One region of the Undibacterium sp. TJN25 genome, then DNA from elsewhere that is predicted to be linked to it. Evidence: predicted binding sites of a transcription regulator. Region 1 holds the regulator's gene; each other region holds the start of a gene.
What was found. The regulator sigma-54, encoded in region 1, starts transcription at its own class of promoters, with help from an activator protein. The targets are predictions, from matches to a motif close to TGGCANGNAANCTGCTTT.
Positions count from the first base shown of each region.

Region 1 (10,345 bases):
AAACGTGCTGGTCGGTTTGCACCATACCTTCCGCAGTAATGTCTTCGATGTGATGATAGGCACACCGCGCTACCGCCGTGAGGAGAAGGCCGCGCGCGAGCGTGCTGCCAGCATCCTGCAGTTTGCCGGGCTGGCGGACCTGGCGGATGAGGAGGCGCGCAATCTGCCTTACGGCAAGCAGCGCGTACTGGAGATTGGCCGCGCACTCGGGCTGAACCCGCAACTGCTGCTGCTGGATGAGCCGGCCGCGGGCCTGACCGCACCTGACATCAAGGAACTGGTGGCGATCATTCGCAAGATCCGCGAGCATGGCATCACCATCATCCTGATCGAACACCACATGGACGTTGTCATGTCTATTTCGGATACCGTCACCGTGCTGGATTTTGGCCAGAAAATCTCCGAAGGCAAGCCGGCTGAAGTACAGGCTGATCCCAAGGTCATTGAAGCGTATCTCGGCGGCAGCGCCGCCGATGAGTCCGCGCATGCACCTGTTCCAGCTTAAGCGAGGATGATATGTTAAGCATTTCAAATTTACACGCGGCGTACGGCAAGGTCGAAGTGCTGCACGGTATTTCACTGGAAGTCCCGAAGGGCAAGGTCGTTACACTGATCGGTTCCAACGGCGCCGGCAAGACTACGACAATGCGCGCCATCTCCGGCATGCTCAAGCCCAAGGAGGGCAAGGTCACGCTGGATGGCAAGGATGTTACCGGCCTGGATTCGCACAAGATTGCGCGCGCAGGTCTCGCGCATTCTCCTGAAGGACGGCGCGTGTTCGCCACGATGAGTGTGACGGACAACTTGCTGCTGGGCGCATTTCCCCGCTTCACCGGTTCCCGCCCGCGCGGCGATATCAAGGTCGACCTGGAAAAGGCACTGGAACTGTTTCCACGCCTGAAAGAACGCCAGCACCAGCTGGCCGGCACCTTGTCCGGTGGCGAGCAGCAGATGCTTGCCATGGCCAGGGCGGTAATGCTGAACCCCGAGGTGGTGCTGCTGGACGAGCCCTCCATGGGCCTTGCGCCTATCCTGGTGGATGAAGTATTCCGCATCATCTCGCGCCTGAAACAGGAAGGCACGACGATGCTGCTGGTGGAGCAATTTGCTGCCGCTGCATTGAACGTGGCGGACTACGGCTATGTGCTGGAAAACGGCAGGATATCGGTGCATGGCCCCGCCGAAAAGCTGAAGAACGATCCTGCGGTCAAGGCTGCCTATCTGGGCGGCGGCCAGCAGCATTAAAGCAATATCACTCGCAGCGGATGTGACTAAAAAAGATGGGGCCTGCGGGCCCCATCTTTTTTTTATTACTGCACTCTGCGTCTTGGCTGCGTCAGTCCAAATGACGCAATGGATGCGCATGGTCGGGCCATGCCGATACGAAGAAGGGCAGTATCATTTCCGGCGTTACTTCGCCCAGGCTAGGCGGCGACCACTTCGGTGTGTTGTCCTTGTCTACCACCAGTGCACGCACGCCTTCCAGTACTTCGCCGTGCTTGAAGCAATGGCGCACCATATCGCGTTCCATGCGCAGGCAGGCAGCAACGGTCATGCCGGCGCCGCGCCGTATCTGCTCCAGCGTCACGCATACCAGTAGCGGAGAGCGCTTCTGCATGACGGCGAGGGTCTGCCGCGCGAATTCGCTGCCGTCTTCCGACAGCGTTGCAATGATCGTTGCCACATCGCCGGCGGAAAAATACTGGTCTATCAGGCTGCGGTGCGTTGCCAGCGAGCTTTCTTCCAGCTTGATTTCCTCTGCAAACGGCGCAGCAAATTCGCGGATCGCCGCGCGGATATCGGCCTGCTGCGTCGAAGTCAGCAGATGCATCAGCGCAGGTATCGCACTGGTAGGCACATAGACATCCGCCAGTTCGGCGTAAATCGCATCGGCCGCCTTGAAGATTTCTCCGGTCAGGCCCAGGTAGGTCCCCAATTGCCCCGGAGCACGCGACAGGAAATAACCGCCGCCCACGTCCGGGAACAGGCCGATATTGACCTCCGGCATGGCCATCTTGGTACGCTCGGTGACTATGCGCATACGGCATGAAGGGCCCGCCTGCGCAATGCCCATGCCGCCGCCCATGACCACGCCGTTCAGCAGCGCAATATACGGCTTGGGATAAAAATGGATCAGATGGTTCAGCGCATATTCTTCGGTGAAGAAGTCTTCCAGTAAGGCGCTGTCGCCCCTCGGCGTGGACGTGCCCGCATCGTAAAAGAAGCGGATGTCGCCGCCGGCGCAAAAAGCCTTTTCACTGGAACTAGAAATAAAGACGGCGCCGACATTATCCGCTTCGCGCCATTGCAGCAATATCTGTGTCAGCTCCCGGACCATGTCCAGGGAAAGGGAATTCAATGCCTTGGGTCTGTCCAGCGTGATAAAGCCTATCTGGTTCTGGACGAAGGTCTGGACGTATTCGCTCATGGAAAAGATCGTAGTGAGATGAAAAGCCTATTTTAGCGCGTATGCGCGATTTATCCGGGCAGCCCGCGATTCTTTGGTAAAAGAAATATTTTTCGGGGTTTCCGGTTCGCTTGCGGCCGGGTCACAAGTGCGGCGAACCCAATAAAAAAGGATGCCGGTTGGCATCCTTCGTTATTCCAGTACCAGGCGCCGGTCAGGCGGAAGCGGAGGCAGGATCAGGGATATGCTTGATCGCGTCGTTTTTGTGGCCTTGGATTTTGTCTTTGTGTTTGATGACTTGCCTGTCGAGTTTGTCGATCAGCGTGTCTATCGCTGCATACAGGTCTTGTGCGAGGCTTTCGACGTGGATGTCTTTGCCGCTGATGTGAAGATTGATATCGGCTTTATGGCGTTTTTCTTTTTCCCGGAGCTTGTCAACGGTCAGGATGACTGCAATATCAATGACTTGATCGAAGTGCCGCCTTATCCTCTCTAGCTTGTTTTGCACATGTTCACGGATTGCTGGAGTAACTTCGAGGTGATGTCCACTGATTGTGAGATTCATACGGCGCTCCTATGGTAGATGTTACTTGCTATATAGCATGGTGCTAGCCCTGAAGATCGAGCTAAATTATATATAGCAATGCAAGACGCAATTACAAGGACTTGTTACAGAAATCTGAAAAATCAGCATGCATTACTGCAATAAATGCCGCTGGGAATTCCAGGATTTTTATAAGGATTTGCGCAGGCTTACTGGAGGGATTTTCAAGGCTTCCCGGTATTTTGCGACGGTGCGTCGCGCGATGACCATGCCTTGTTCACCCAGCATGTCTGCGATCTTGCTGTCAGAGAGTGGGTTCTTCTGGTCTTCTGCTCCTATCAATTGCTTGATGAGTGCCCGTATTGCGGTGGATGACGCTTCACCCCCGGTTTCCGTCGCAACGTGGCTACCGAAAAAGTACTTCAACTCAAACATTCCATGCGGGGTCAGCATGTATTTTTGGGTTGTGACACGGGAAATAGTACTCTCGTGTAAACCCAGTGTATCAGCAATTTCGCGCAAAACAAGTGGTCTCATCGCAACAGCACCATGCGTGAAAAAATTGCGTTGCCTTTCAACTATCGCCTGCGCAACGCGCAGTATCGTATCGAAGCGCTGCCGCATATTCTTGATCAGCCAGCGGGCTTCCTGCAGCTGGGAGCTCAGTGTGCCATCGCCGCGGTTCTGTTTCATGATGTTCGCGTACATGCTGTTGACGCGCAGGCGCGGCATCACATCCTGGTTCAGCAACACCTGCCAGCCGTTTTTTGATTTCCTGACAATAACATCCGGCACCACGTAGTCCGATGCATCGGCAGTAAATTCGGCGCCGGGATGTGGCTTGCATTGCTTGATGACAACCTGAGATTCACGCAAGTCCTCATCGTCGCAAGTAAGCACTTTTTTCAGCTTGTTGAAATCGCGCTGTGCAAAAAGGGTTAAATGTTTTTCAACAATTTCCAGTGCCAGCCGGCGTGTGACGAAAGGGATTTTCGGCAGCCGCCTGATTTGCAGCGCCAGGCATTCGGAAAGGCTGCGCGCGCCTACGCCGGCCGGCTCGAAACTCTGCAGCATGTTCAGCGCAAAATTCAGCTCCTCCGGCTCCACGCACAGTTCCAGGGGCAACGCGCCATGGATATCGTCCAGCGATTCCGTCAGGTAGCCGTTGCCGTCCAGCGCATCGATGATCAGCTCTATCAGTGCACGGTCGCGTATTTCCTTGACGGTGACGCGCATCTGTTCCAGCAGGTGCTCCCTGAGCGAGGTCTGCGCACATTCCAGCTGTGGGCGCCCTTCATCCTCTTCCGGACCTTTGGAGCCTTGCGGCATGTCGTCAAAACTCCAGTCCTCTTCATTGGCGCTGGTCGTATCCGTCGCATTTGGGCTTTCACCGCTTTCGCCACTGTCGACTGGCGCAACCGGCTCGTCGCCGCCATTGTTGACAGGGCTGCTGTCGTTGTCCGAACCGCTGCTGGTGGCGCTGATGGCGCCGTCCGCCAATAACCTGACGGCATTGTCCAAAGGATCGTCCACCCGCTCCAGCAAAGGATTATCGGTCAGCAGGTTTTCCAGCTCCTGATGCAATTCCAGCGTTGATAGCTGCAGCAAACGTATCGATTGCTGCAGTTGCGGCGTTAATGCCAGATGCTGCGAGGTGCGGAGTTGTAGGCTTTGTTTCATAGGGGGCGGTATCCGTTACATCCGGAAGTGCTCTCCCAGGTAAACCTTGCGTACGGATTCATTGGCGACGATCTCATCCGGCCTGCCGCTGGCCAGCACCGCGCCCTGGTTGATAATGTAGGCGTGGTCGCAGATACCCAGGGTTTCGCGCACATTGTGGTCGGTGATCAGCACGCCGATGCCGCGTTCCTTGAGGAAGCGGACAATGCGCTGGATCTCGATCACGGCAATCGGATCCACGCCGGCGAATGGTTCGTCCAGCAGCACGAAGCGCGGGCTGGTTGCCAGCGCCCTGGCGATTTCCACACGGCGGCGCTCGCCGCCGGACAGGGACAGCGCCTGGTTTTCGCGGATTTTTTCTATCTGCAGTTCGGCCAGCAAGGTATCCAGCCTTTCCTCGATTTTGGCCTTTTCCAACAGCTTGCCGTTCTCATCTCTTTGCAATTCCAGCACGGCGCGGATATTGTCTTCCACCGACAGCTTGCGAAATACCGACGCCTCCTGCGGCAGGTAGGACAGGCCCAGCGATGCGCGCTTGTGGATGGGCAGGTGAGAAATGTCGGTGCCGTTGACGTCTATCTTGCCCGCGTCGGACGGCACCAGGCCTACGATCATGTAAAAGGACGTGGTCTTGCCGGCGCCGTTCGGGCCCAGCAAGCCGACCACTTCACCGCTCTTGACCTCCAGCGAAACGTCGCGCACGACTTGCCGCGCGCCGTATTTCTTTTGCAGGCCGCTGATAATAAGGGTGCTCGTCATATTATTTTTTCTGTGTGTTCTGCGTGGTCGGTGAATCCGGCTTGGGTTCTTCCAGCTTGGGCTGTATGGTGATCTTGATCCTGCCACCGCCAGACACGCTGGTGCCCGACGCATTGTTGGCGCCGACAAAGTTCTCGGTCTTGCTGTCATACGACATGAACTCGCCTTCCTGCTCCTGCGTGACTTTTTTGCCTTCCAGGTATTTCACGTGCGCCTTATTGAAGAATTTGACGACCTCGGTTTTTTCGTCGTATTCCATGCGGTCGGCAACGCCCTCCACCCACAGGTTGGGGCCGCCATCCCGCTTCTGTCTGAAAAACGCCTGGCCGCCGGGACCCCTGGTCATGACGATGAACTGGAATCCCTCAGCACCTTCGGTCGCGACGGCCTTGTCGGTCTTGATCAGCAGCGTGCCGCGCGTGATCTCCACGTTGCCGGTCATGGTCTTGATCTTGGTCTTGTCGTCGAGGACAGAGGATTCGGCTTCTAGGTCGATCTTTTTGTAGCGGTCTGCCTGTTCGGCCAGCACGGCGGCGGGGAGCAGAATACAGGCCGCCAGAAAGAGTGACTTCGGCAGCCGCGCAGAACTAAAATGGGTATTATTTTTCATATATAAAACCTGGCTATCGGGTAGGTTGTTGACGCGGCGCCGAGCCCGAGCGCGCATCGAATGTGGCTTTCACCTTGCTCAGCAGGCGCACTTCCTGCGTAGTGCTGTTGGCTTCCATGCCAACGGCATGCATGACGGCGCGGGCGCTGGTGATAGTCACGGGGTTATCGGTTTTCATGATGTTGAGGTCGGTCAGCAGCAACAGATACTCGGACTCCAGCGTCATCCATTTGGATGCAGGGCCGTCCGGACGGCTGACATTGACGTTGCCGTACAAATGGACTTCGTCGCTATCCTTCGCCGGGTGCACAGGCGTATTTTTCTGCTCAATCAGCGCGCGGTCGGCAACCACGGTCACCGGTGTCTTGTTGTCGTCAAAACTGTTGATGCGCGGCTGCTCCACTTCATAGTCGTCATCGCGCGGATTGTGCGTCATGCGCTTGCCGGTGATGTGGTAATTGGTCTTGCCGTCATTGGACAGCTTCACGTAATTGAAATTTTCCACGTAGTAGTCAGGTGCCGTGCGGGGAGCGGAACGGGAGTTGCCTTCGTCATTATTCCGGCGCATGACTTCCAGCACCCAGAAGCTGCCTAGTGCAACAACGGCCAGCAGCGCTACCATCAGCCACAGGCGGAAGCGGTCGGCGGTAAGTATGTATCTCATATCATTTCACCCATTTACTGCAGGAAAGGCGCAAGCGCCTGTTCGTATTTGCCCTGCGCTTTCAGGATGAAGTCACATACCTCGCGTGCTGCACCGCGGCCGCCTGCTGCCTGCGTTACATAATGGACGCGCGCCCTGACTTCCGGATGCGCATTCGGCACGCTGGCGGCAAAGCCGACGCGCGTCAGCACCGGCAGGTCGATGACGTCGTCGCCGATGAAGCCGCAGGCATCGGCGTTGATATTGAGTTCTGCCAGCAGTTCCAGGAACGCGGATTTTTTGTCGTGTATGCCCTGCCGCAGATGGGCGATGCCCAGGTCCGCTGCGCGTCTGGCGACAATGGCCGAGCTGCGGGCGCTGATGATTGCCGTCGCGATGCCGGCCTGCTGCAGCAGCTTGATGCCCTGGCCGTCCAGCACATTGAAGGTCTTCATCATTTCTCCCTCGGGCCCAAAGTGCAGGCTGCCGTCGGTCAGGATGCCATCCACGTCAAAAATCATCAGTTTCAATTGTGCAGCCTTGCCGGAATCCATGCTGCTCATCAGATCACCTTGGCGCGGGTCAGGTCGTGGATATGCAGCGCGCCGACCAGCTTGCCGCTTTCGTCTGCGACCAGCAACTGGTTGATGCGATAGGTTTCCATCATTTCGACAGCTTCCACCGCCAGCTGTTCGGCGCGTATCGTGCGCGGCGCCTTGTGCATGACGTCGGCAATGACGACTTGCGAGAAATCCTGAACTTTTTCCATCAGGCGGCGCAGGTCGCCATCGGTAAACACGCCGATCACGCGCTGTTCTGCGTCCACGATGGCTGTCATCGCCAGGCCTTTTTTGGTGATTTCCAGCAAGGCCGTGGTCAGCCTGGTGTCAGCAGTCACCTGCGGCACCGCGTCGCCGGTGCGCATGATGTCGCGTACGTGTGTCAGCAGCCTGCGGCCCAGCGCACCGCCAGGGTGGGAGCGCGCGAAATCTTCCTCGCGGAAGCCGTGCGCATCCAGGAGCACGGTCGCCAGCGCATCTCCCAACGCCAGCGTCGCTGTCGTGCTGGCGGTCGGCGCCAGATTCAGCGGGCAGGCTTCTTTCTCTACCCTGACATCAAGATGGACATCAGCCCACTCCGCCAGGCTGGAGGACGGGTTGCCGGTCATCGCAATCAGCCTGGTGCCCAGCCGTTTGATGATGGGCACAATGGCGGCCAGCTCTGACGATTCGCCGGAATAGGAAATCGCAATGAAGACGTCCTGCGGCGTCACCATGCCCAGGTCGCCGTGCGCCGCTTCACCAGGGTGGACAAACAGGGCAGGGGTGCCGGTCGATGCAAAGGTGGCGGCCATCTTGCGTGCGATATGGCCGGATTTGCCCATGCCCGATACGACCACGCGGCCGCGGCAGTTCATCAGCAGCGAAATCGCTTCAGTGAAATCGGTGTGGCCCTCGCTGGCCAGCCGCTGTTTCAGGAGCTGGATGGCGTCCGCTTCAATCTGCAAAGTCTCGCAGGCGAGCGCCAGGGCGCGTTCGGCATCAAATGTGACCAGGCTGGATGGGGTCGGTAGTGCATTAAATGGGGAGTGAAGTGAGCTCATGCCGAAAGTATAAACGAAATTCATTAAGCAAAAACTTTGCCAGATACATTAGATTGAATATTGCCTAGGCGGAAACTGAAGATGTCATACAGTTACTTTTGCTCTCATCTAAACAATAGTTGCCGCATTATTGAATACGCATCGCCCATTTAAGTAATAATAAGCAACATGACCGCCTTGGATACTACACTTTTGCTTTTAGGGGCCGCCGTGCTGGGCGTGGTGGCTTTTCGCATGATGCAGCTGCCGCCTATGCTGGGCTACCTCGTGGTCGGCATCCTGATCGGTCCCTATGGGCTGGGGCTGGCGCAGAATGATGCCACTACCCATGAGCTGGCTGAATTCGGTGTTGTTTTTTTGATGTTCTCCATAGGCCTGGAATTTTCGCTGCCCAAGCTGATGTCGATGCGCAAGGCCGTGTTCGGGCTGGGCATGGCGCAGGTGCTGGTTACCATTGTCGCCACGATGCTGTTCGGCTGGCTGATGGCCCTGTTCCTGCCATCCAGATTCAATATCAGCTGGGAAGCGTCGTTTGCATTGGGCGGCGCGTTGGCGATGTCGTCCACTGCCATCGTGTCCAAGATGCTGACTGAAAGGCTGGAGCTGGAAAGTCCGCATGGTCGCCAGATCATCAGCGTGCTGCTGTTCCAGGATCTCGCAGTCGTGCCGCTGCTGATCCTGGTGCCGGCGCTGGCCTCCCATTCCGGCGACCTGGTCGAGACGCTGGCACGCGCCAGCGCCAAGGCGGCTTTCGTGCTGTTCGTACTGCTGTTCGTAGGGCAAAAACTGATGCGGGGCTGGTTCAGCATCGTGGTCAAGCGCCGTTCGCAGGAGCTGTTCATGCTGAACCTGCTGCTGGTCACGCTCGGCGCAGCATGGATTACCGATTACGCCGGTCTGTCGATGGCGCTGGGCGCCTTCGTTGCCGGCATGCTGATTTCCGAAACTGAGTACCGGCACCAGGTGGAAGAGGACATCAAGCCCTTCCGCGATGTATTGCTGGGCCTGTTCTTCGTGACCATAGGCATGCTGCTCAATGTGCGGCTGGTGGCGGCCAACGGCTGGCTGATCCTGTTGCTGCTGATGGGGCCGGTATTGTTGAAATTCGGCCTGATCACCGCGCTGGCCAAGCTGTTCGGCACATCCACCAGCGTGGCGCTGCGTACCGGGCTGGGACTGGCGCAGGCCGGTGAATTCGGCTTTGTGCTGCTGAACCAGGCCGGCGGCCTGCAACTGGTGGACCCGCTGCTGATACAGCTGATCCTGGCATCGATGGTGTTGTCGATGCTGGCCTCGCCGTTCATCCTGGCCAAGTCCGATGCCATCGTCATGAAGCTGTCTGCCAATGAGTGGATGATGCAGTCGCTGGCGCTGACGCAGATAGCGACGCGTACGATGTCGGCCAAAAAACACGTCATCATTGCCGGCTTCGGGCGCAGCGGACAGAGTCTGGCCAAGTTGCTGACCGAAGAAAAAATAGACTATCACGCGCTGGACCTAGACCCGGACCGCATACGCGAAGCGCAGACTGCCGGCGCCAATGTGTCGTACGGCGATGCGGCCCGCCGTGAAAGCCTGGTTGCCGCCGGCATCAACCGCGCCGCCGCGCTGGTGGTTACTTATACCAATACAGCGTCCGCGCTGAAGGTGCTGCACTTCGTCAGCGAACTGAACCCCACGCTGCCCGTCATCGTACGCAGCACCGACGACGCCGACCTCGACAAGCTGCGCGAAGCCGGCGCCACCGAGGTGGTGCCGGAACTGCTGGAAGGCAGCCTGATGCTGGCCTCGCATGCGCTGGTGCTGCTGGGCGTGCCGCTACGCCGCGTCGTGCACAGGGTGCAGGCCGCGCGCGACGAACGCTATGAATCCCTGCGCGGGTATTTTCATGGCGCCAGCGACGCCGCCGACAGCCCGGAGAGCATGCAGGTGCGCCTGCATACCATCGTGCTGCACGATCGCGCCAAGTCCATAGGGAAAACGCTGCTGGGCCTGAACCTGGCCGAATTGGAAGTGGACGTCACGGCAGTCCGGCGCGGCAAGCTGCGGCTGGAGCTTGCGCAGGAGATTGTGCTGCAGGAGGGCGATGTGGTTGTGGT
Region 1 is NZ_JBMPPM010000004.1:641,698-652,042, reverse strand. It holds gene ACO0LO_RS13040 (ABC transporter permease subunit) at 1-505, shown strand, start outside; gene ACO0LO_RS13035 (ABC transporter ATP-binding protein) at 517-1,245, shown strand; gene ACO0LO_RS13030 (enoyl-CoA hydratase/isomerase family protein) at 1,337-2,428, opposite strand; gene hpf (ribosome hibernation-promoting factor, HPF/YfiA family) at 2,622-2,972, opposite strand; gene ACO0LO_RS13020 (RNA polymerase factor sigma-54) at 3,141-4,631, opposite strand; gene lptB (LPS export ABC transporter ATP-binding protein) at 4,647-5,390, opposite strand; gene lptA (lipopolysaccharide transport periplasmic protein LptA) at 5,392-6,000, opposite strand; gene lptC (LPS export ABC transporter periplasmic protein LptC) at 6,014-6,664, opposite strand; gene ACO0LO_RS13000 (KdsC family phosphatase) at 6,679-7,206, opposite strand; gene ACO0LO_RS12995 (KpsF/GutQ family sugar-phosphate isomerase) at 7,206-8,246, opposite strand; gene ACO0LO_RS12990 (monovalent cation:proton antiporter-2 (CPA2) family protein) at 8,415-10,345, shown strand, end outside.

Region 2 (10,345 bases), on a different contig from region 1:
TACAAATTCAGCGCCAGCGTCACCAGATCCACGTTGCCGGTGCGCTCGCCGTTGCCGAACAGGCAGCCTTCCACGCGGTCGGCGCCGGCCATGACGGCCAGCTCGGCGGAAGCGACGGCGGTGCCGCGGTCGTTGTGCGGATGCACGCTGAGCACAATGGAGTCGCGCCTTGCGAGATTCCTGTGCATCCACTCTATCTGGTCTGCATAGACATTGGGCGTCGTGCATTCAACAGTAGAGGGCAGGTTGACGATCATCTTGCGCTGCGGTGTTGGCTGCCAGACGTCGGCGACGGCATCGCAGATTTCCTTGGAAAAATCCAGTTCCGCCATGCTGAAGGTTTCAGGCGAATATTCGAAAATCCATTCGGTCTCCGGCCGCGCATCGGTCAGCTGTTTGATCAATGTCGTGCCGGTAACCGCGATGGTTTTCACTTCTTCGCGCGTCATGCCGAACACGATGCGCCGGAAGGCAGGCGCAACCGGGTTATACAAATGGATGATGGCGCGCTTTGCGCCCTGGACCGAATCCACGGTGCGGCGGATCAGGTCTTCACGCGACTGTGTCAGCACTTCTATCGTCACGTCATCGGGGATGCGGTCCTCCGTCACCAGCTTGCGCACGAAATCAAAATCGGTATCGGATGCCGAGGGAAAGGCGACTTCAATCTCCTTCACGCCTATCTTGACGAGCATTTCAAAGAAGCGCAATTTCTTCGCGGCGCTCATCGGCTCTATCAGCGCCTGGTTGCCGTCACGCAGATCCGTGCTCATCCAGACCGGGGGCTTGCTGATGACCTGGTTGGGCCAGGTCCGGTCAGTCAACTGCACAGCAGGGAAGGGGCGATATTTTGCAGAAGGATTAGGTGACATCATGATACTTTCTCCAGTAGGGACGGCAGCTCGCCTTGGCGCGGTGCCGGTAGGTTTTAACGGTAATTAAAATGAAACGTAGCGGGGATGTGGCGGAAGGCTAACTGGCTGCCACTTACGAACTTAACGCGAGGCCAGGTAACCGGTCGGTAGCAGTAGCGATAGTAGTGGCGATAGCAGCAGGGCGAACAATGCCTGCAGGCGCACAGCAACGCTCATAGCGATGACGTCGCTTTGAGATATCGTTACGGTGGCTGCGCGTGGGTGCATGTCGGCTCTCTGTTGGATCAGTTCGGCTGATCCGGTACTGCTTGCATGGGGTGGAATTTACTTCTGGGTACAGCGTGCTGCTACGACTAGATTATTTGACTAGTAGTAGAGTTAGTAGTGTTAGCAGCATCAATGCGGAAGACGCCAGCAGCAAGTCTTGCTTGGTGTGGGTCAGTTTCCTGGCAGTTGATGTGGAGTGTTTCGGGTGCATGGAATCTAATATAAATGAATATTCGGGACCGCGTCAACTGTTTATTTAGCTGACGCTGGAAATTGCCGTCATGTCGCTCAGCGGCATCTGCACGCTCTGGTTGCGGCCATTCTGTTTCGCTTTATACAAGGCTGCGTCCGCGCATTTCAGCAATATTTTCAGGTCGCCTTCATTTTCCTGATTGTAGGTACTGAGGCCGATGCTGATGCTCAATTGCTGCGCGACCCTGGATTTTACGTGCGAGAGGGCGAGGTTCCAGATTGCCGAGCGCAGTTTTTCCGCAAACTGCAAGGCAGACTCTTCCGGCATGTTGGGCAGCATCAGGATGAATTCCTCGCCGCCGTATCGCGCCAGCACATCGGTGGACCGGTACAGCTGTGCCTTCAGCGTGTTGGCGACCGCAGTCAGTGTTTTGTCGCCCGCGAAGTGCCCGTAATAATCGTTGTATTCCTTGAAGAAATCGATATCGATCATGAAAACGGTCAGCGGCAATTTTTCGCGCCGCGAGTGGCCCACCGCCATCTTGTAGTGTTCGTCGAAGAAGCGCCGGTTGTAAATGCCGGTAAGGCTGTCGGTAGTCGCTTCCACCTTCAGCATCTCGGAATGCGAACGCAGCATTTTTTCACGCTTGATGGACGTGCTGGAGTCTGTAATTTGTATCAGGCAGCAGCGCGCGCCATCCGCTCCGGCCAGCGGCGTGATCGAAATGGATTGATGCATGCGGATTTTTTCATTACCTAGTTCCGCAGGATCAAACAAGGGCAAAGGAGCGCGGTGTAAGGCGTTCGACAATAGCACCGGCAGGCCGTGGTTCAGTGTATTTCTCACTGCTGTCAGGAACGCAGGCGCAGGCACGCTTTCAAATGCATCCGCCAGTTTTTTTCCGGACACCTGCTCCTGGGGCAGGTTGCTGTGCTTGCTCATCCAGTCGTTCCACAGCAAGACCCTCTCGTCCGCGTCAACCATGATCAATCCCAGGTTGACGGCGTTGAAGATCTGTTCCGTGTACGAGGCAGATAAATCGGGCAAATTCCGAGATTGCGAGGGCATTAAATACTTTCCAGATAACGCTCTATATGTGAGACGAGGTTCTTCAATGATACCGAGCTGAGCAGGAACACCAGATGGCCTTCGGAAAGGCGCTTTTCGATGATCAGGTCGATATGCAGGATCAGGATGAAAGGCTGATCGGTATTCTCTCCTATGCGCCTGAAAAGCTCATCGGTAGAGGCTACCGTGTAGCTGGGCAGCGAGCTGCTCAGCGAGATTTTCAGCATGTCTGCCATTGCCGACAGGCAGGCGTTCAGGATGATGTTGCCGAGTTCGCACATCGCATCCTGTTCGAACTCCGCCAGTTCTTCGGTGCTCATTTGCGAACCCATCATGTCGCGAACGATTTCCAGTGCATGGTGTTCGGTAAATAACAGTAGTGCCTTGGCATCGAAAGGACCGGTAAACTGCTGTGTGACGGCGCCAAACTTGGCACTGTTCATTGCCATGATAGCGGCGTTGACTTCCGAAGATTTCTTGATTTCCACGGATGGTACAGACAGCTTCACTTCGTCGCCGACAATTTCGCTGAGACTGGCAGCAGCGCGACCGGCGCCGATGTTGAACACTTCAGCCAGCGCATCCAGGTGGATGTCGGTCAGGGTATTCACTTTGCGCCCTTGAAGTGGTCGAGTGCATGGGCGATGGATTTTTCCGTCACCGGTTTGGCGACGAAGACGGCGCCCACCGCATTGGAGCGCATCTGGAAGCTTTCCTGGATATTGGCGGAAAAAATGACGATGCGCATGGCAGGATGTTTCTGCAGGATCTGTTCAGCAGCGTCGGTGCCCAGTATGCCGGGCATGTTGATGTCCATCGTGCAGTAGTCCGGGCGCTGGTTATCGGCAGCCACGATGGCATCGTTGCCATTGGTCGCCTCCAGAATTTCCCATTCAGGATGGACAGCCTTGATGTGCGCGCGGATGACCATGCGCGATACTTTGCTGTCGTCAACGATCAATAGTTTTTTAATACTGTTTTCAGATGCCATGATATTTCTCTACGTTTCGACGCTCGTTCCCGTCCACACATTCTACCTTAGCCCGAAGGCAATCATGCGTCAAAGAATGTCAACTTTTCCTGCTTTTCCATGTTCCATCCGGGGGCCGGTTATCCATGAAGAAAGCGGCCGCACACGCTGCTGTGGCCCGTGGTAAAAATGGCAACCATCGGGCTATTTTGGAATATCTTCCCTTATTCCCGCCTTACGCAGCCGTCTCCACAAGGTCGTGCGGCTGATTCCGAGGTGGGCGGCGACTGCCTCACGCTTGTTGTCGAAGCGCAGCATCAGTGCCGTGAGAAAGGGGCCATCAGCGCCTCCATCAGCCGCCGCGATGGCCGGCAGTGCATCGCTTGAAGAGTCGGGTGTTTGATAGGGCAGGGCAGGCACGGAGGAGTGCGTTGCATTCATCGTGATTTCCGGCGCAATCCTTGCGACAAAGCTGGGTGTGAGTGCCTGCAAGGGCTGGGCCGCGAGGAATAGCGCCAGCCTTTCCATCAGGTTGCGCAACTCCCTAACGTTGCCTGGCCACGCATAGGCCTTTAACAAGTCGGCGCATGCCAGCACTTCGGCGTGCAGGTTAGCGTGCGGGCGTGTGCCCAGCGCCGCCAGTGCTGTTTTCAGGCTCCATTCCGCGAGTTCTGCCAGGTCTTCGCTTCTGTCGCAGAGTGCAGGAAGCTGCAGGCGCAGCACCGCCAGACGGTAGTACAGGTCGGAGCGGAAGCGGCCTTCGCGCATTCGCGCTTCCAGGTCGCAGTGCGTGGCGCTGATGATGCGCACGTCCACCGGGATAGGCCGGGTGCCGCCCACCCGTACAATTTCGCGCTCTTCCAGCACCCGCAGCAGCCGTGTTTGCAGGCTGGTCGGCATTTCGCCTATCTCGTCCAGAAATAGCGTGCCGCGGTGTGCCGCTTCAAACAGGCCGGCGTGGCCGCCGCGGCGGGAGCCCGTGAACGCACCCTCCTCATAGCCGAATAATTCGGATTCCAGCAAGGATTCGGCAATGGCGCCGCAATTGACGGCGACAAAGGCCTGCCGCGCGCGCGGGCTTTCCCTGTGCATCGCCTGGGCTGCCAGTTCCTTGCCGGTGCCGGTTTGGCCCTGGATCAGCACGGTGGCGGGCGATCGGGCAAATAGCGTAATCGACTGGCGCACCGCCTGCATGGCCTGCGATTCTCCGCGCAAATCGTTGATGCCATGCCGGGCGCGCAAGGAATCCGCGACGGGGTAGCTGCGCCCGCGCGTGGATTCCAGCCGGGTAAGGCGGGCGATCTCCAGCGCGTCGTCGAAGGCCTGCCGTATCGATGCCGCGGAGTACACGAAGATGCCTGTGAGCCCGGCTTCTTCGGCCAGGTCGGTGATCAGTCCGGCGCCGACCACGGCCTGGATGCCGGCAGCTTTCAGTTCGCTGATCTGGGCCCGCGCGTCTTCTTCTGTCACATAGGTGCGCTGCACGATGCGAAAGCCGAAAGTGGTCATGAACTCGGTCAGTTCCGGCATCGTTTCCTGATAGGTGATCAGGCCGATTTCCGCCGATACCTTGCGCGCACGCGCCAGTGCCTGCATCACGTCGAAACCGCTGGCTCTGGCAATAACCACCGGTATAGATAGGCGGCTTTTCAGGTAGGCGCCGTTTGAGCCGGCGGCGATCACTGCATCGCAGCGTTCCGTTTTCAGGCGCTCGCGGATGTGGATCGCCGCCTCTTCAAATCCCATGTGGATGGGTTCGATAGCGGCGCTGGCATCGTATTCGACCATGATGTCGCGGAACAGGTCGAACAGGCGTGAGATGGATACGGTCCAGATCACGGGTTTATCGCTACTGTCGCGCGGCAGAGCAGGAGAAGTTCGCATGTTTCAGAAATGTTTCAAATTTTGTTTCAAATTCCAGAGTGAAACGTATTATGAAACATATTTGCGATGCTGTGTTGTCGCGGCTCTAGCCCATGCCGGCTTAAGTGTTTGATTTGCAAGGGCATATCGTTAGAGCGTCTGTAAAAGCCCGTACTGGCATGGCGATTGCACTATAACGAACATTGTCGTACACATTTAAACATTCAAAAAGGATGCAAATGAGCAATTATTCTGCAGGCGCCGCTTTCCGTAAGGCGGTACAGGAAGAGTCCCCCTTGCAACTCGTCGGCGCGATCAATGCCAATCACGCGTTGTTGGCCAAGCGCGCTGGCTTCAAAGCCATCTACCTGTCCGGCGGCGGAGTTGCCGCGGGTTCGCTGGGCTTGCCTGACCTGGGCATCTCCAACCTGGACGACGTCTTGACCGACGTGCGCCGTATTACCGATGTGTGCGACCTGCCGCTGATGGTCGACGTGGACACCGGTTTCGGCGCGTCGGCGTTCAATGTGGCGCGCACCGTCAAATCCATGATCAAGTTCGGCGCTGCGGCCATGCATATCGAAGACCAGGTCGGCGCCAAACGTTGCGGCCACCGCCCGGGCAAGGAAATCGTCAGCAAGGCTGAGATGGTGGACCGCATCAAGGCGGCAGTGGATGCCCGCACCGATGAAAATTTCGTCATCATGGCGCGTACCGATGCCCTGGCCGTGGAAGGACTGGATGCCGCGATAGAACGTGCCGTGGCCTGCGTGGAAGCGGGTGCGGACATGATCTTCCCGGAAGCAATCACCGACCTGAGCATGTACAAGCAATTTGCCAGCGCGGTCAAGGTGCCTATCCTGGCGAATATCACGGAATTCGGCGCCACGCCGCTGTTTACGGTGGAAGAGTTGAAAACTGCCGACGTTGGCATCGTGCTGTATCCGCTGTCGGCTTTCCGCGCGATGAACAAGGCGGCAGAAAATGTATACACGGCAATCCGCCGCGACGGCACGCAGAAGAGCGTCGTCGATACCATGCAGACACGCATGGAATTGTACGACCGCATCAACTACCATGATTTTGAGCAGAAGCTGGATGCCCTGTTTGCCCAGCAAAAGAGTAAATAAACAGAATTGCTGAAGGCGTAGCGGCCATGCGCCTGCCTTCTATCCATACCTATATACTGGAGATACCAAATGACAGAAACAACTGGCTTCAAGCCCAAAAAATCCGTTGCGCTGTCCGGCGTCACTGCCGGCAATACCGCGCTGTGCACAGTCGGCAAGACAGGCAACGACCTGCATTACCGCGGCTACGACATCCTGGATGTGGCGGACTCCTGCGAGTTTGAAGAAATCGCGCATCTGCTGGTACACGGCAAGCTGCCTACCGTTGCAGAGCTGCGTGCCTACAAGGCCAAGTTGAAAGCCCTGCGCGGCTTGCCTGCCAACGTGAAAGCGGCGCTGGAATGGCTGCCTGCATCGTCCCATCCCATGGACGTGATGCGCACCGGCGTGTCCGCGCTGGGTTGCGTATTGCCCGAGAAAGACGACCACAATACGCCAGGCGCGCGCGACATCGCCGACCGCCTGATGGCTTCGCTCGGTTCCATGCTGCTGTACTGGTACCACTACAGCCACAACGGCAAGCGCATCGAAGTGGAAACCGATGATGAATCCATAGGCGGCCACTTTCTGCACCTGCTGCATGGCGTCAAACCTTCCGACGAATGGGAAAAAGCGATGCACACGTCGCTGATCCTGTACGCCGAACACGAATTCAATGCGTCGACATTCGCCAGCCGCGTCATCGCCGGCACAGGTTCCGACATGTATTCCGCCATCACCGGCGGCATAGGCGCGTTGCGCGGTCCTAAACATGGCGGCGCCAACGAAGTCGCGTTTGAAATCCAGAAGCGCTACGACAATCCGGATGAAGCCGAAGCCGATGTCAAAAAGCGCGTGGAAAACAAGGAAGTCATCATCGGTTTCGGCCATCCTGTGTACACGATCTCCGATCCGCGCAACAAGGTCATCAAGGAAGTGGCGCGCAAGCTGTCCAAGGAGGCCGGTTCGACGAAGATGTTCGATATCGCCGAGCGCCTGGAAACGGTCATGTGGGATATCAAGAAGATGTTCCCGAATCTGGACTGGTTCTCCGCCGTGTCCTACCACATGATGGGTGTGCCGACCGCGATGTTCACGCCGCTGTTCGTGATCGCGCGTACCTCCGGCTGGGCTGCCCACATCATCGAGCAGCGTATCGACAACAAGATCATCCGCCCAAGCGCCAATTACGTCGGGCCGGAAGACCTGAAGTTTGTCCCGATCAAGAGCCGCAAATAAAAATAAAATAAAAGCAGCTTTGATTGCTTCTTTTTTCAATGAGCCATGAATACTGAGCCATGAATACCTTACACCGAAAACCCCTGCCGGGCACCAAGCTGGATTATTTCGATGCGCGCGCCGCGGTCGATGCAATCCAGCCCGGCGCTTATGCAAAATTGCCGTACACATCGCGCGTGCTGGCGGAAAACCTGCTGCGCCGTTGCGATCCTGCGACCCTGACCGATTCGCTCAAGCAATTGATCGAACGCAAGCGCGACCTGGACTTCCCATGGTTCCCGGCACGTGTGGTCTGCCATGACATCCTCGGCCAGACCGCGCTGGTTGACTTGGCCGGCCTGCGTGATGCCATTGCTGCACAGGGCGGCGATCCCGCGCTGGTCAATCCTGTGGTATCGACACAGCTGGTCGTGGACCATTCGCTGGCGGTGGAGTGCGGCGGCTTCGATGAAAACGCGTTTGAAAAAAACCGCGCTATCGAAGATCGCCGTAACGAAGACCGCTTCCATTTTATCGACTGGACCAAGAAGGCGTTCAAGAACGTTGACGTCATCCCTCCAGGCAACGGTATCCTGCACCAGATCAACCTGGAACGTATGTCGCCTGTGGTGCAGGTACAGAACGGCGTGGCCTTTCCGGACACGCTGGTCGGCACCGATAGCCATACGCCGATGGTGGATGCATTGGGTGTCATCGCTATCGGCGTCGGCGGCCTGGAGGCAGAAAGCGTGATGCTGGGCCGTGCGTCGTGGATGCGCCTGCCGGACATCATCGGCGTGGAGCTGACCGGCAAACCGCAGCCGGGCATCACCGCGACCGACACCGTGCTGGCGTTGACCGAATTCCTGCGCAAGCAAAAGGTTGTGTCTTCCTATCTGGAGTTCTATGGCGAAGGCGCTTCTCACCTGACGCTGGGCGACCGTGCGACCATCTCCAACATGGCGCCGGAATTCGGCTCTACGGCGGCGATGTTCTACATCGACGAGCAGACCATCAAATACCTGAAACTGACCGGCCGCGACGACGCACTTGTTTCGCTGGTGGAAACCTACGCACGGGAAACCGGACTGTGGGCCGACAGCCTGAAGACTGCCGAATACGAAAGAGTCATCAGCTTCGACCTGTCGTCGGTGGTGCGCAATATCGCCGGCCCTTCCAATCCGCACAACCGTGTGCCGACGTCTGAGCTGGCTGCGCGTGGCATCAGCGGCACGGTGGAAAATGAACCAGGTCTGATGCCTGATGGCGCCGTCATCATCGCTGCGATCACCAGCTGCACCAACACCAATAATCCGCGCAACATGATCGCTGCCGGCCTGATCGCGCGCAATGCAAACAGGCTGGGCCTGTTGCGCAAACCGTGGGTGAAAAGTTCGCTGGCGCCCGGTTCCAAGACGGTTGCACTGTACCTGGAAGAGGCAGGCCTGCTGCCGGAGCTTGAAAAGCTCGGCTTCGGCGTCGTCGCCTTTGCCTGCACTACCTGCAACGGCATGAGCGGTGCGCTGGATCCGGTCATCCAGAAGGAAGTCGTGGACCGCGACCTGTATGCGACCGCGGTGCTGTCCGGCAACCGCAATTTCGATGGCCGCATCCATCCGTATGCAAAACAGGCGTTCCTGGCATCGCCTCCGCTGGTCGTCGCGTATGCGATTGCCGGCACCATCCGTTTCGATATTGAAAAGGACATCCTCGGGACCGACGCCAACGGCAATCCCGTGCGGCTGGCCGACATCTGGCCTAGCGATGAGGAAATTGACGCCATCGTTGCAAGCAGCGTGAAGCCCGAGCAGTTCCGCAATGTGTACAACCCGATGTTTACCTTTAGCGTGGAAACCGGGCCCAAGGTTAGCCCGCTGTACGACTGGCGCCCACAGAGCACCTATATTCGCCGCCCTCCGTATTGGGAAGGCGCACTCGCAGGCGAGCGCAGCCTGAAGGGCATGCGGCCGCTGGCGGTTTTGCCCGACAATATCACCACCGACCATTTGTCGCCATCGAACGCGATCATGCTCGACAGCGCTGCTGGCGAATACCTGGCTAAAATGGGTTTGCCGGAAGAGGACTTCAACTCCTATGCAACGCACCGCGGCGACCATCTGACGGCACAGCGGGCAACCTTCGCCAATCCGACGCTGAAGAATGAAATGGTCATCGTGGACGGCAAGGTAAAAGCGGGTTCCCTGACGCGTGTGGAGCCGGAAGGCAAGGTCATGCGCATGTGGGAAGCGATCGAAACCTATATGGAGCGCAAGCAGCCGCTGATCATCATTGCCGGCGCCGACTACGGGCAGGGATCTTCGCGCGACTGGGCTGCCAAGGGGGTACGTCTGGCAGGTGTAGAGGCTATTGCTGCCGAAGGCTTCGAACGTATCCACCGCACCAACCTGGTCGGCATGGGCGTGCTGCCGCTGGAATTCAAGGCAGGCACTGACCGCAAGACCCTCGCCATCGATGGTAGCGAAACTTTCGATGTGCTTGGCGAGTGCACACCGCGCTCCACGCTGACATTGGTCATCACACGTAAACACGGCGAACGCGTTGAAGTACCGGTAACCTGCAGGCTTGATACTGCAGAAGAAGTCGCAATTTATGAAGCCGGCGGCGTGTTGCAGCGTTTCGCGCAGGATTTCCTCGCATCGACAAAGGCTGCTTAGAGTGGATAGGAATATATTGCCATGAGTAATGTGCGTCAAATCAAAATACCAGCCACCTACATTCGCGGCGGCACCAGCAAGGGCGTGTTCTTTCGCCTGCAGGATTT
Region 2 is NZ_JBMPPM010000005.1:103,687-114,031, forward strand. It holds gene leuA (2-isopropylmalate synthase) at 1-875, opposite strand, end outside; gene ACO0LO_RS13840 (hypothetical protein) at 996-1,142, opposite strand; gene ACO0LO_RS13845 (diguanylate cyclase) at 1,399-2,403, opposite strand; gene ACO0LO_RS13850 (chemotaxis protein CheX) at 2,403-3,014, opposite strand; gene ACO0LO_RS13855 (response regulator transcription factor) at 3,011-3,394, opposite strand; gene prpR (propionate catabolism operon regulatory protein PrpR) at 3,578-5,257, opposite strand; gene prpB (methylisocitrate lyase) at 5,476-6,366, shown strand; gene prpC (bifunctional 2-methylcitrate synthase/citrate synthase) at 6,436-7,584, shown strand; gene acnD (Fe/S-dependent 2-methylisocitrate dehydratase AcnD) at 7,644-10,238, shown strand; gene prpF (2-methylaconitate cis-trans isomerase PrpF) at 10,260-10,345, shown strand, end outside.
Region 2: a site for sigma-54 is predicted at 5,412-5,429, ahead of prpB (methylisocitrate lyase). Genes of this name have one in related genera too.

Region 3 (10,345 bases), on a different contig from region 1:
CCGCTGGAACCCCGCAGCTACCAGGAATAACAACTCCAGCCAGGCCAACCAGGGCTTGGTCAACGCCTGTGAAAAAAATCACGGCGTCCACTGCAGCAATCCGAATGTCATCGCCCAGATGAAAAAGGAAAATACACCCATCACCAAAGCGGAACAGCAGCAGGCCATCGGCGAACGCAGGGCCAGGGAAAGAGAAGAAGCGTTTAACCGAGCGGCAGGGAGATAGTCGCTGACTTGCTTGCAGCGACAGACCCAGGCTGCCCAGTAGCTGACATTGTTTCCTACAACACCAGCAAGCTCACCGCCAGAACCAGCATGATCACCCCCACGGCGCCATCCAATATGCGCCAGGCGCGCGGCTTGGCAAACAGCGGCGACAGCAGGCGGGCGCCGTAGCCCAGCGCGCAAAACCACACAATTGCCGTGCTGACCGCGCCCAGCGCAAACCACCACTTGCCCTGCCCCGGCTGCTGGCCACCGATAGCGCCCAGCAGCATGACGGTGTCCAGATACACATGCGGATTCAGCAGGGTGACGGCGAGCACCGACAGCAAGGCCTGGCGGGCGCTCAGCACGGTGGGTTTGGCGTCTGCATTCAGCGTATGGTCGGACAGGGCAGAACGCCAGGCCCGCAGCCCATACCATGTGAGGAAAGCCGCGCCGCCCCAGCGCGCCAGCAGCAGCAACAGCGGCTGCCCTTCTATCAGGCGCCCCATGCCGGCGACACCGGCGCTGATCAGCAGCGCTTCGCAGACGATACAGGCCAGCACGGTCAGCCCGACATGATGACGGCGCAAACCCATGCGCAGCACGTGGGCGTTTTGCGAGCCTATGGCCATGATCAATCCGGCGCCCAGTCCCAGGCCTTTTAAGTAAAACGGCAACATATTTTTCTCCCTGCTCTTTTTTCTCTCAACAGTCTGCAGTTTGTGGCAGTCGCGGTAAAATATGAAGCAAAATTAAAATATCAGGCTATTCATTAAATTTTCTTAATAAGTATCTATTTAACATGAACCTGGATTCCAGACAATGCGAAGCACTGCTGGCCGTCATTGACAGCGGCAGCTTTGAGCAGGCGGCGGCGCTGCTGCGCCTGACGTCGTCTGCCGTATCGCAGCGGGTGCGGGCGCTGGAGATCCAGCTCGGCAGCCCCTTGCTGGTGCGCAGCCGACCTTGCCGGCCCACGCATGCGGGCCAGCGCCTGTTGCAGCACCTGCGCCGCGTGCAGTTGCTGGAGCAGGATTTGCAGGCGGATTTTTCCGGTGAGCAGGCAGAATTGCTGAGTATTGCCGTGGCCGTCAATGCGGACAGTCTTTCCAGCTGGCTACTGCCGGCGGTAGCGGAATTCCTGCGCAGCGAGCAGGTGCTGCTGGACGTCAGCCTGGATGACCAGGACCATACGCATGCGCTGCTGGAAGCCGGGCTGGCGCTGGGCTGCGTATCGACCGAGCTGCATGCGATGCGCGGCTGCAGCGCGGAGTATCTGGGCATCATGCGCTACCGCTGCGTGGGTTCGCCGGCGTACCGGCAACAGTGGTTTGCACGCGGCATGCAGCGCGCCGCCGCGCAAAAGGCACCGGTCGTCGTGTTCAACCGCAAGGACAAGCTGCAGGCAGGCTACCTGAAGCAGCACTTCGGCATCGTCGAACACAGCTACCCTTGTCACTATATCCCCGCCTCCGACCCTTTCATGCATGCAATTGCGCTGGGCATGGGCTGGGGCATGGTGCCGGAACTGATGCTGCACCGGCTGCCGGCACACCTGCCGCCCGGCTCGCTGGTGGACCTGGCCCCGGATCGCCCGATGGACAGCAGCTTATACTGGCATAGCTGGAAAGTGCAGTCGCCGCGCCTGCAAAAGCTGTCGCAGACATTGATTGCGGCAGCGCGCACAATGCTGATACAGGCGGATGCCGCAACAGAGGAAAAAACATGAGCAACATGAACCAGACAAACACAGACAAGACAGACGCAGACAACAACGAACCGGACCTGGCAGGCATCACCGCCGCCACGCTGGATAACTACAACCAGGTGGCGGCCGATTTCCGCGAAGGCACGCGCGACCATGATGTGAGCCAGAACATCGCCGCGCTGCTGCGCCACATTGCGGCAGCGCCGCCGCTGATGCTGCTGGATTTCGGCTGCGGGCCGGGGCGCGACCTGAAGACGCTGACAAGCCTGGGCCACACCGCCATCGGCCTGGACGGCAGCGAGCAGTTTGTGGCGATGGCGCGTGCCGATACGGGCTGCGAAGTCTGGCAGCAGGATTTTTTGAAGCTGGAGTTGCCTGCCGGCCGCTTTGACGGCATCTTTGCCAATGCATCGCTGCAGCATGTGCCGGGCCGGGAGCTGCCGCGTGTACTGAAACAATTGCATGCTGCGCTCAAACCCGGCGGCGTACTGTTCTGCTCGCTGCCGCGCGGCGATAACGTCGAAGGCTGGAGCCGCCATCGGTATAGCGCCTTCCACGACAAGGCGGCGTGGTGGGCCTTTATGAACGATGCGGGATTTACCGAACTGGAACACTACTATCGCCCGGCCGGGCTGCCGCGCGAGCAGCAACCGTGGCTGGCCAGCGTGTGGCAGGCTTGAGTTTCACTATTCTCGCGTATCGAAGCACATGAATCGAAGCACACAAGAAAACGGCGGCATACTTTCGTATGCCGCCGCTTCTGCTTGCAGCCTGGGTCTGACGCCCATACAGGCGCCGAAGTTCAAGCGTGCTGCTCAACCGTCGTTGTTAGTGATCCCGGCCATGATGGTCGTCATGTCCACGGTCATGGTCCCTATCGTGCTCATGCTCATGCTCGTGATCCCGGCCATGATCCCAGCCTGGGCCGCGGTGGTCGCCGCGATAATCGCGCCGCTCTTCATACCGCACCGGGCCTGGGCCGCGTCCGGGGCCGCGCACATATTCCCTGTAGCGCGGTGCGTAGACATTGCGGTACCAGTTCTCCTGCACAAAATACACAGGCTGGCCGCAGGCATGGTAGCCGCCGCAATACCTGCGCCAGTTGCGCTGATGCGCTATGGGCACATACAGGTACAGAGGCTCAACCACCACACCTGGCTGCGGTGCATAAATCACTTGCGGGCGGGTATAGACCACTTGCGGCGCAGGCACTGCGCCGATATCAACCCGGCCATACACGCCGGGCTGGGCGAAATTGATGGAGACGCCGACATCGGCCGCGAAGATGGAACCGCTGGCTGCGACCAGAGCTGCTGCTAATACTAATTTTTTCATCGGATACTCCCTTTAAGCTTGTACAGGCGAGTATACAACGCTCTCAGGGGGTATCCGATGACGGGTTTTACAACTTGTTACTCAACTAACACCTTGCTGCATTCACGCTTTTCCGGCGTAAAAAGCATCAACGCGCCTCCGCCTTGCGCGTCATGACCTGCTCGGCCACGTTGCGCGGGGCTTCCGCATAGTGCTTGAACTCCATCGTATACGTTGCGCGGCCCTGGGTCGCGGAACGCAGCGATGTCGAATAACCAAACATCTCCGACAACGGCACTTCGGCCTTGATGATCTTGCCGCCACCACCGGCGATCTCATCCATGCCCTGCACCATGCCGCGGCGGGACGACAGGTCGCCCATCACGGTGCCGGCATAATCTTCCGGCGTTTCCACTTCCACGGCCATCATCGGCTCCAGCAAGACCGGGTTGGCGCGGCGCATGCCTTCCTTGAAGGCCATGGAGCCGGCCATGCGGAACGCATTCTCGTTCGAATCCACGTCATGGTAAGAGCCGAAGATCAGCGTAGCCTTGATGTCCACCACCGGGTAACCCGCCAGCACACCGGACTTCAGCGTTTCCACAATGCCCTTTTCCACCGCGGGGATGAATTCACGCGGGATGACGCCGCCCTTGATGGCATCGACAAATTCAAAACCCTTGCCTGGCGGCTGCGGTTCCAGCTTCAGCACCGCATGGCCATACTGGCCGCGCCCGCCGGACTGCTTGACGAACTTGCCTTCGACATCATCAGCAACAGAACGGATGGTTTCGCGGTAGGCAACTTGCGGCCTGCCGACATTGGCTTCCACGCCGAATTCGCGCTTCATCCTGTCCACCAGGATTTCCAGATGCAGCTCGCCCATGCCGGAGATGATGGTCTGGCCGGATTCTTCATCGGTATGCACACGGAAAGACGGATCTTCCTGCGCCAGCCGGTTCAGTGCGATGCCCATTTTTTCCTGGTCTACCTTGGTCTTCGGTTCCACTGCCTGCGAGATCACGGGTTCCGGGAAGATCATGCGCTCCAGGATGATCACGTGGTCGGGATCTGTCAGCGTATCGCCAGTGGTGACGTCTTTCAGGCCCACCGCAGCCGCGATGTCGCCGGCATATACCTCGCTGATTTCTTTGCGTTCATTCGCATGCATCTGCAGGATGCGGCCCAGGCGTTCCTTCTTGGTCTTGACCGGATTGAACACCGTGTCGCCGGAATTGACCTTGCCGGAATAGGCGCGGAAAAACACCAGCTGGCCGACGAAAGGATCGGTCATGATCTTGAAAGCCAGCGCGGAGAAAGGCTCGTTATCATCCGGATGGCGTTCTATCTCATTATCGTCTTCGTCATGGCCCTTGATCGCAGGCACATCCATCGGCGACGGCAGATAGTCGATGACCGCATCCAGCATCGCCTGCACACCCTTGTTCTTGAACGCGCTGCCGCACAGCATGGGCACGATCTCGTTGGCAATGGTGCGCTGGCGCAGCGCCTGCTTGATTTCGGTTTCGGTCAGCGGCGTGCCTGCCAGGTATTTTTCCAGCAATTCTTCGCTCGCTTCGGCAGCTGCTTCCACCATCTTGTCATGCCATTCCTGCGCCGTGGCCTGCAGGTGCTCCGGGATATCGCGGTATTCAAACTTGACGCCCTGGCTGGCCTCGTCCCAGATGATCGCTTTCATCTTGACGAGATCGATGACGCCTTCAAAATGGTCTTCCGCACCGACCGGAATCTGGATGGGCACGGCGACGCCCTTCAGGCGCTCGCTGATCTGCCGTTGCACGCGGAAAAAATCGGCGCCGACACGATCCATCTTGTTGACGAAGGCCATGCGCGGCACTTTGTATTTGTTGGCTTGCCGCCATACGGTTTCCGACTGCGGCTGCACGCCGCCGACGGAGTCGTACACCATCACGGCGCCGTCCAGCACGCGCATGGAGCGTTCCACCTCGATCGTGAAATCGACGTGGCCCGGCGTATCGATGATGTTGATGCGGTGCTCGGGATAGTTACCGGCCATGCCTTTCCAGAAGGCGGTGGTAGCAGCGGACGTGATCGTGATGCCGCGTTCCTGCTCCTGCTCCATCCAGTCCATGGTCGCCGCACCATTATGCACCTCACCGATTTTGTGATTCACTCCTGTATAAAACAGAATGCGCTCGGTGGTCGTGGTCTTGCCTGCATCGATGTGTGCGCTGATACCGATATTGCGGTAGAGCTCGATACGGGTTTTGCGGGTCATGGCAATCTCCTTCTAAGAAAACTTGGTAACGTGAGTGATGATAGTCCTAATTGGCAACCCGGGCGTGAAAGGATAACGCGTCCTCATCGGCGCACTGGCGCGCCGGAACGGCATCCGCCCGGAAACGTAAAGCTCCAGTCGACCCCATCTGGTGGCGAAACAAAAAATTAACAGAGGGCAAAAATGTCAAACGCCATCAATTTTATTAATCGAAGGCATAGCACTCCAGCATATCCCAACACCGGTTTGCGTGCTACCGCCAGGTCGTGCGCTCTCACACCCGGACAAAATGAGTTTTTATGAGCGATGCTGTCGGTAGCGCCGCCGCCCAGGTATCGATTGTTGCTCCGGAGAGAGGCGCGCTATGCCGCCATCATCGCAATAGCCGCGTATGTGCCTGATCAGCCAAAAGTTGCTTCACCACCACCCTGCTTTGCGTTAATACATACGCACACATACCTTAAAACATTTCCCTCTGGATTCAACAAGGATTGCACTTTGCCAAGAAATACTGTCGGCCGTTTTTACAGCGAGGATTTGCAATGTTTTTTTGTGGAATGGGTTTGTAGCAGCGCTTAAACACTTCGCGTCTGGCGAGGATGAAATGCTGCAAAGTAGCACGGAATTTGCTTGTACTTTTTACAAGTAGCGTGTTGTTCAGAAGGTGCGTCTCTTCGCACTTCCGGCCGCTGCTTCATTCATTCCTCAGGAGGAACATCATGCGTTTGAAATCCCTGGTTCTGGCAGTACCCTTAGTGCTCATGCTCGCTTTCAGCACGTCCGGCAACGCAGCAACCATCGTACAGAATATCCCCGGCCTCAGCCAGGACCTTGGCGACTTCACCCCCTTCGACATCAAGGCGTTGCCGTTCGATCCGGCCAACGGCACGCTGCAAAGTGTAAGCGTGGAAATCATCGGTACTTACCAGCCCATCATTTTTCATGATCTGGGCCCTTTCCCTGCCACGGTGGACTTGAATACACGGCTGTTTGTGTTTGCGGAAAACGGCGGCGGCACGCTGAACTTTGCCCTGCCGACACAAACAGGGGTGCCTGTCACTCCCGCTGGCCAGGATTCCGGGCAGACAACCGGCGTAGCAGCTGCCGTGGACCACATTTTTAACTTTACCGACGTGTCGGCCTTCATCACCGGCATCGCCGGCCAGCAATTGCTGATCGGCTATGGGTTCAGGGCTTCGGATGGCTTGCCGGGCACAGGCGGCGCCTCCGACCTGACCAACTTCAACGGCAGCGCCATCCTGACCTATACCTTTGACGTGCCGGAACCGGCAACGCTGATGATTTTTGCCATTGGCCTGTTCGGCCTGGCATTGAGCCGCCGCCGTTCTTCCTGAGCTGGCGGCCCCGCTGCATGCCGGCGCCCAGGCCAGCATGCAGTGACTGCCTCGTCCGCCTTAAGCGGCTACTGCTTCTGCGCTATAAAACGGGTAGTCGGTATAACCTGCCTCATTGCCGCCGAAGAAGCTGGGACGGTCGTACGGGTTCAGCGGCAGCTTGCGACGCAGGCGTTCCGGCAGGTCCGGATTGGCGATGAAGTGGCGGCCGAACGCCACCAGGTCGGCGTCGCCTGCATTGATGATCGCTTCTGCCGAATCACCGGTGAAACCGCCTGCCGCAATGATGGTGCCTTTGTAGTGCTTGCGTATCAGTTGCGAAGCAACGGGGTTCTGGTCCTTCGCTTCGTCTTCGATGTTGCCGGCAATCCGGGGCTCGATCAGATGCAGGTAGGCCAGGTTCAGCTTGGCCAGTTGTTGCGCCACATAGGTGAACAGCGCTTCCGGATTGCTGTCGCTCATGTCGCCCCATGAGCCGCTGGGGCCGATGCGCACGGCGACCTTGTCGCTGCCCCAGACCGAGATCAGCGCATTGGTCACTTCCAGCAGGAAGCGGCTGCGGTTTTCTATCGAACCACCATAAACGTCGGTGCGCTTGTTGCTGCCGTCCTGCAGGAACTGGTCAAACAGGTAGCCGTTGGCGGCATGGATTTCCACGCCGTCGAAACCGGCGGCGATGCCGCGCTGTGCAGCGCTGCGGAAACTTTCTACCAGGTCGGCGATCTCTTCCATCGTCAATGCGCGGTTAGGCGTATTCGGCACCCAGCCTGCCGTGGTGTAGGCAACACCGCCGTGCAGGATTTCAGACGGGCCGACCGGTGTGCTGCCTTGCGGCTGCACATCCACATTCGACTGGCGGCCTGCGTGGTATAGCTGCAGGAAGATGCGGCCGCCCTTGGCATGCACGGCATCCGTGACAAGCTTCCAGCCGGCGATCTGGCTATCCTCATACAGGCCGGGAGCGCCCAGGTAACCGTTGCCGTTGGCGGCAGCGATCGTGGCTTCGCCTATCAGGAAGCCGCCTGCGGAAGTGCGTTGCGCATAGTATTCGGCCATCAGCGGGCCGGGCATGGCGCCCTCTTCCGCACGCATGCGGGTCAGCGGCGCCAGCACGACACGGTGCGATATCTGGTAAGGGCCTAATTTGACGGCGGACATAAGTTTGGACATGATTTCCTCGGGGTAGATGTAAAAGTCTATTCAAGCAATTAATATGGACGGACATCTTTTATTTAACAAAGACTGAGGCGCCTGAATCGGTGTTTCCTCGGTGCCGCCGTACTGTGAAGCTATTGTGGGGCCAGGCCGGTTTGAGAAAAACAGTCTGGACTTCACAACATATCGGATATTTTTATCCGCAATCAATGTGGCGTGGATTTCCGCTTCACAAGGACATGCGGGGCGACCGGACTTGCGTCACAGTCGCCCCGCACGGCAATCCGCCGGATGACGGACTAAAGGTTCAGCGGTCTAAAAAAGCCTGGGAACCAGCTGGCCTGTTTATACCAATGTCAGCGTTACATCGATATTGCCGCGGGTAGCGTTCGAGTAAGGGCAGACGATGTGCGCTGCGGCGACCAGCTTTTCTGCTGTCGCGCGGTCCATGCCGGGCAGCGATATCTTCAATTCGACTTCGATGCCGAAGCCGGTGGGTATCGGGCCTATGCCGACCGTGCCGTCCACGGTAACATCGGCTGGAACGGCGATCTTGTCGCGGCCGCCGACAAATTTCATCGCACCCAGAAAGCAGGCGGAATAGCCGGCAGCGAACAGTTGCTCCGGGTTGGTGCCGACAGCACCGGCGCCGCCCAGTTCTTTAGGGGTCGTCAGCTTGACGTCCAGCACGCCGTCTGAAGAGATGGCGCGGCCTTCGCGGCCACCGGTAGCTTTGGCGTTTGCACGGTACAGGATTTGTGGGATAGACATGATGGTTTCCTTTAAAAATAATGAGTCAATGTGTTGGGTGGGGTACGGCATTTGCTGCGTCCGGCCTCCCCACGGAGGCCGGGAAATTCAATTAACGTTGCACTGCATTCATGATGACGTCGGCCACCACCTGAGGCTGCGACAACATCGGCACGTGGCTGGAATTCACCGTAGTGGTGACGGCATTCAGCTTTTTGGCGAAAGCCCGTTCCAGGCCTGGGTCTATCATGCGGTCGTTGTTTGCAACGATGTAGTAGTTGGGTTTGTTTTTCCATGCGGCGTAAGTGATAGGCTCGCCGAAAGATTTAGCCGGAAACAGCCCTTGCAAAGTAGCAAGCACCCTGGCCCGAGCAACAGGCACGTCTTGCGCAAAGTTCTGTATGTAGGAGTCCGACGGCAAATCTATATAACCGCCTGCTGCAGCGGGCTTCAAGGTAGGGATGCCGGGTGGCGTAGGATAGTCCTTGCCGACAGAGCCCAGGGATTCGCCTTCGGAAGGTGCAAACGCCGCGACATACACCAGCGCCTTGATCTTGTCGCTGCTACCTGCCTGCGTGATGACGGCGCCGCCCCATGAGTGTCCGACCAGCACAACCTTACCGGTTTGCGCATCCACTACCCGCTGTGTCTCGGCAACGTCTGCGGCCAGCGAAGACAGCGGATTCTGTACTGCAACCACTTTGACGCCCTTGGCTTGTAACAGTGGAATAACCTGGTCCCAGCTGGAGCCGTCGGCGAAAGCGCCGTGCACGAGCACGACAGTGGTGTCGCTATCGACTGGCGCAGCGGCACGGGCCGGAGCAGTCGCCAGCATGGCGGAGCCGGACAAGACGGCGGACAGGAGCAGTGCGGATTTGATCGAAGTTTTCATGGTGAGATCCTCAGTAAGGTAGATAAACGGTTTATTGCATCGGGTTAAATTTCTTAGCTTCGCATTAATATTTAGCGCGCTAACTATTTGTATGGCGTTTCGCTTTCACTGCGCGTCACCATGGAAAGTACTTTAGCACGCTAAATATTAGTGCGCAAGTTATTTTTAAAACTTTTTTATGTGACTGTTTATTCGCCGAGATTATCGTTCAGCTTATCTATGCCATCCATCAGCTGCCCCGCATCCTTGAAGGTAATCGCACAGGCGCTGGCAATCTGTTCACTGATGCGCACACCAGCAACGCGCAGGTCCTTGCCAGCCGGTGTCAGCGTCAGCACGCGGTTGCGCTGGTCTTTGGGGTCGCGGTCGCGGACCAGGTAGCCCTCCGCTTCCAGGCGCTTGGCCAGCGGCGTGATGGAACCGGGATCTTGCTGCAGGCGCCGCGCAATGTCGCCTATGCCCAGCCCCTCCTCTTCCCACAGCACCACCATCACCAGGTACTGCGGATACGTCAGGTTCAGCTCGGACAGCATGGGCTTGTACAGCTGCGTCATCTTCAGCGAAGTGGAATACAGCTTGAAGCACAGGTGCTGGGCGAGTGTAGGAGGAAGGTGTGCGGAGGCCATGGGAGACAGTGTGAAAGTGAATGCCACTAGCCTAGCGCAGAACCCGTTCGGCTGCAAACCGCCGGCCCGCACGCAGGG
Region 3 is NZ_JBMPPM010000006.1:102,002-112,346, reverse strand. It holds gene ACO0LO_RS16125 (DUF4124 domain-containing protein) at 1-226, shown strand, start outside; gene ACO0LO_RS16120 (LysE/ArgO family amino acid transporter) at 282-887, opposite strand; gene ACO0LO_RS16115 (LysR family transcriptional regulator ArgP) at 1,010-1,936, shown strand; gene ACO0LO_RS16110 (class I SAM-dependent methyltransferase) at 1,942-2,595, shown strand; gene ACO0LO_RS16105 (hypothetical protein) at 2,744-3,250, opposite strand; gene fusA (elongation factor G) at 3,378-5,489, opposite strand; gene ACO0LO_RS16095 (PEP-CTERM sorting domain-containing protein) at 6,209-6,844, shown strand; gene ACO0LO_RS16090 (alkene reductase) at 6,905-8,014, opposite strand; gene ACO0LO_RS16085 (organic hydroperoxide resistance protein) at 8,345-8,770, opposite strand; gene ACO0LO_RS16080 (alpha/beta fold hydrolase) at 8,862-9,641, opposite strand; gene ACO0LO_RS16075 (MarR family winged helix-turn-helix transcriptional regulator) at 9,830-10,267, opposite strand.
Region 3: a site for sigma-54 is predicted at 6,105-6,122, ahead of ACO0LO_RS16095 (PEP-CTERM sorting domain-containing protein). Genes of this name have one in related genera too.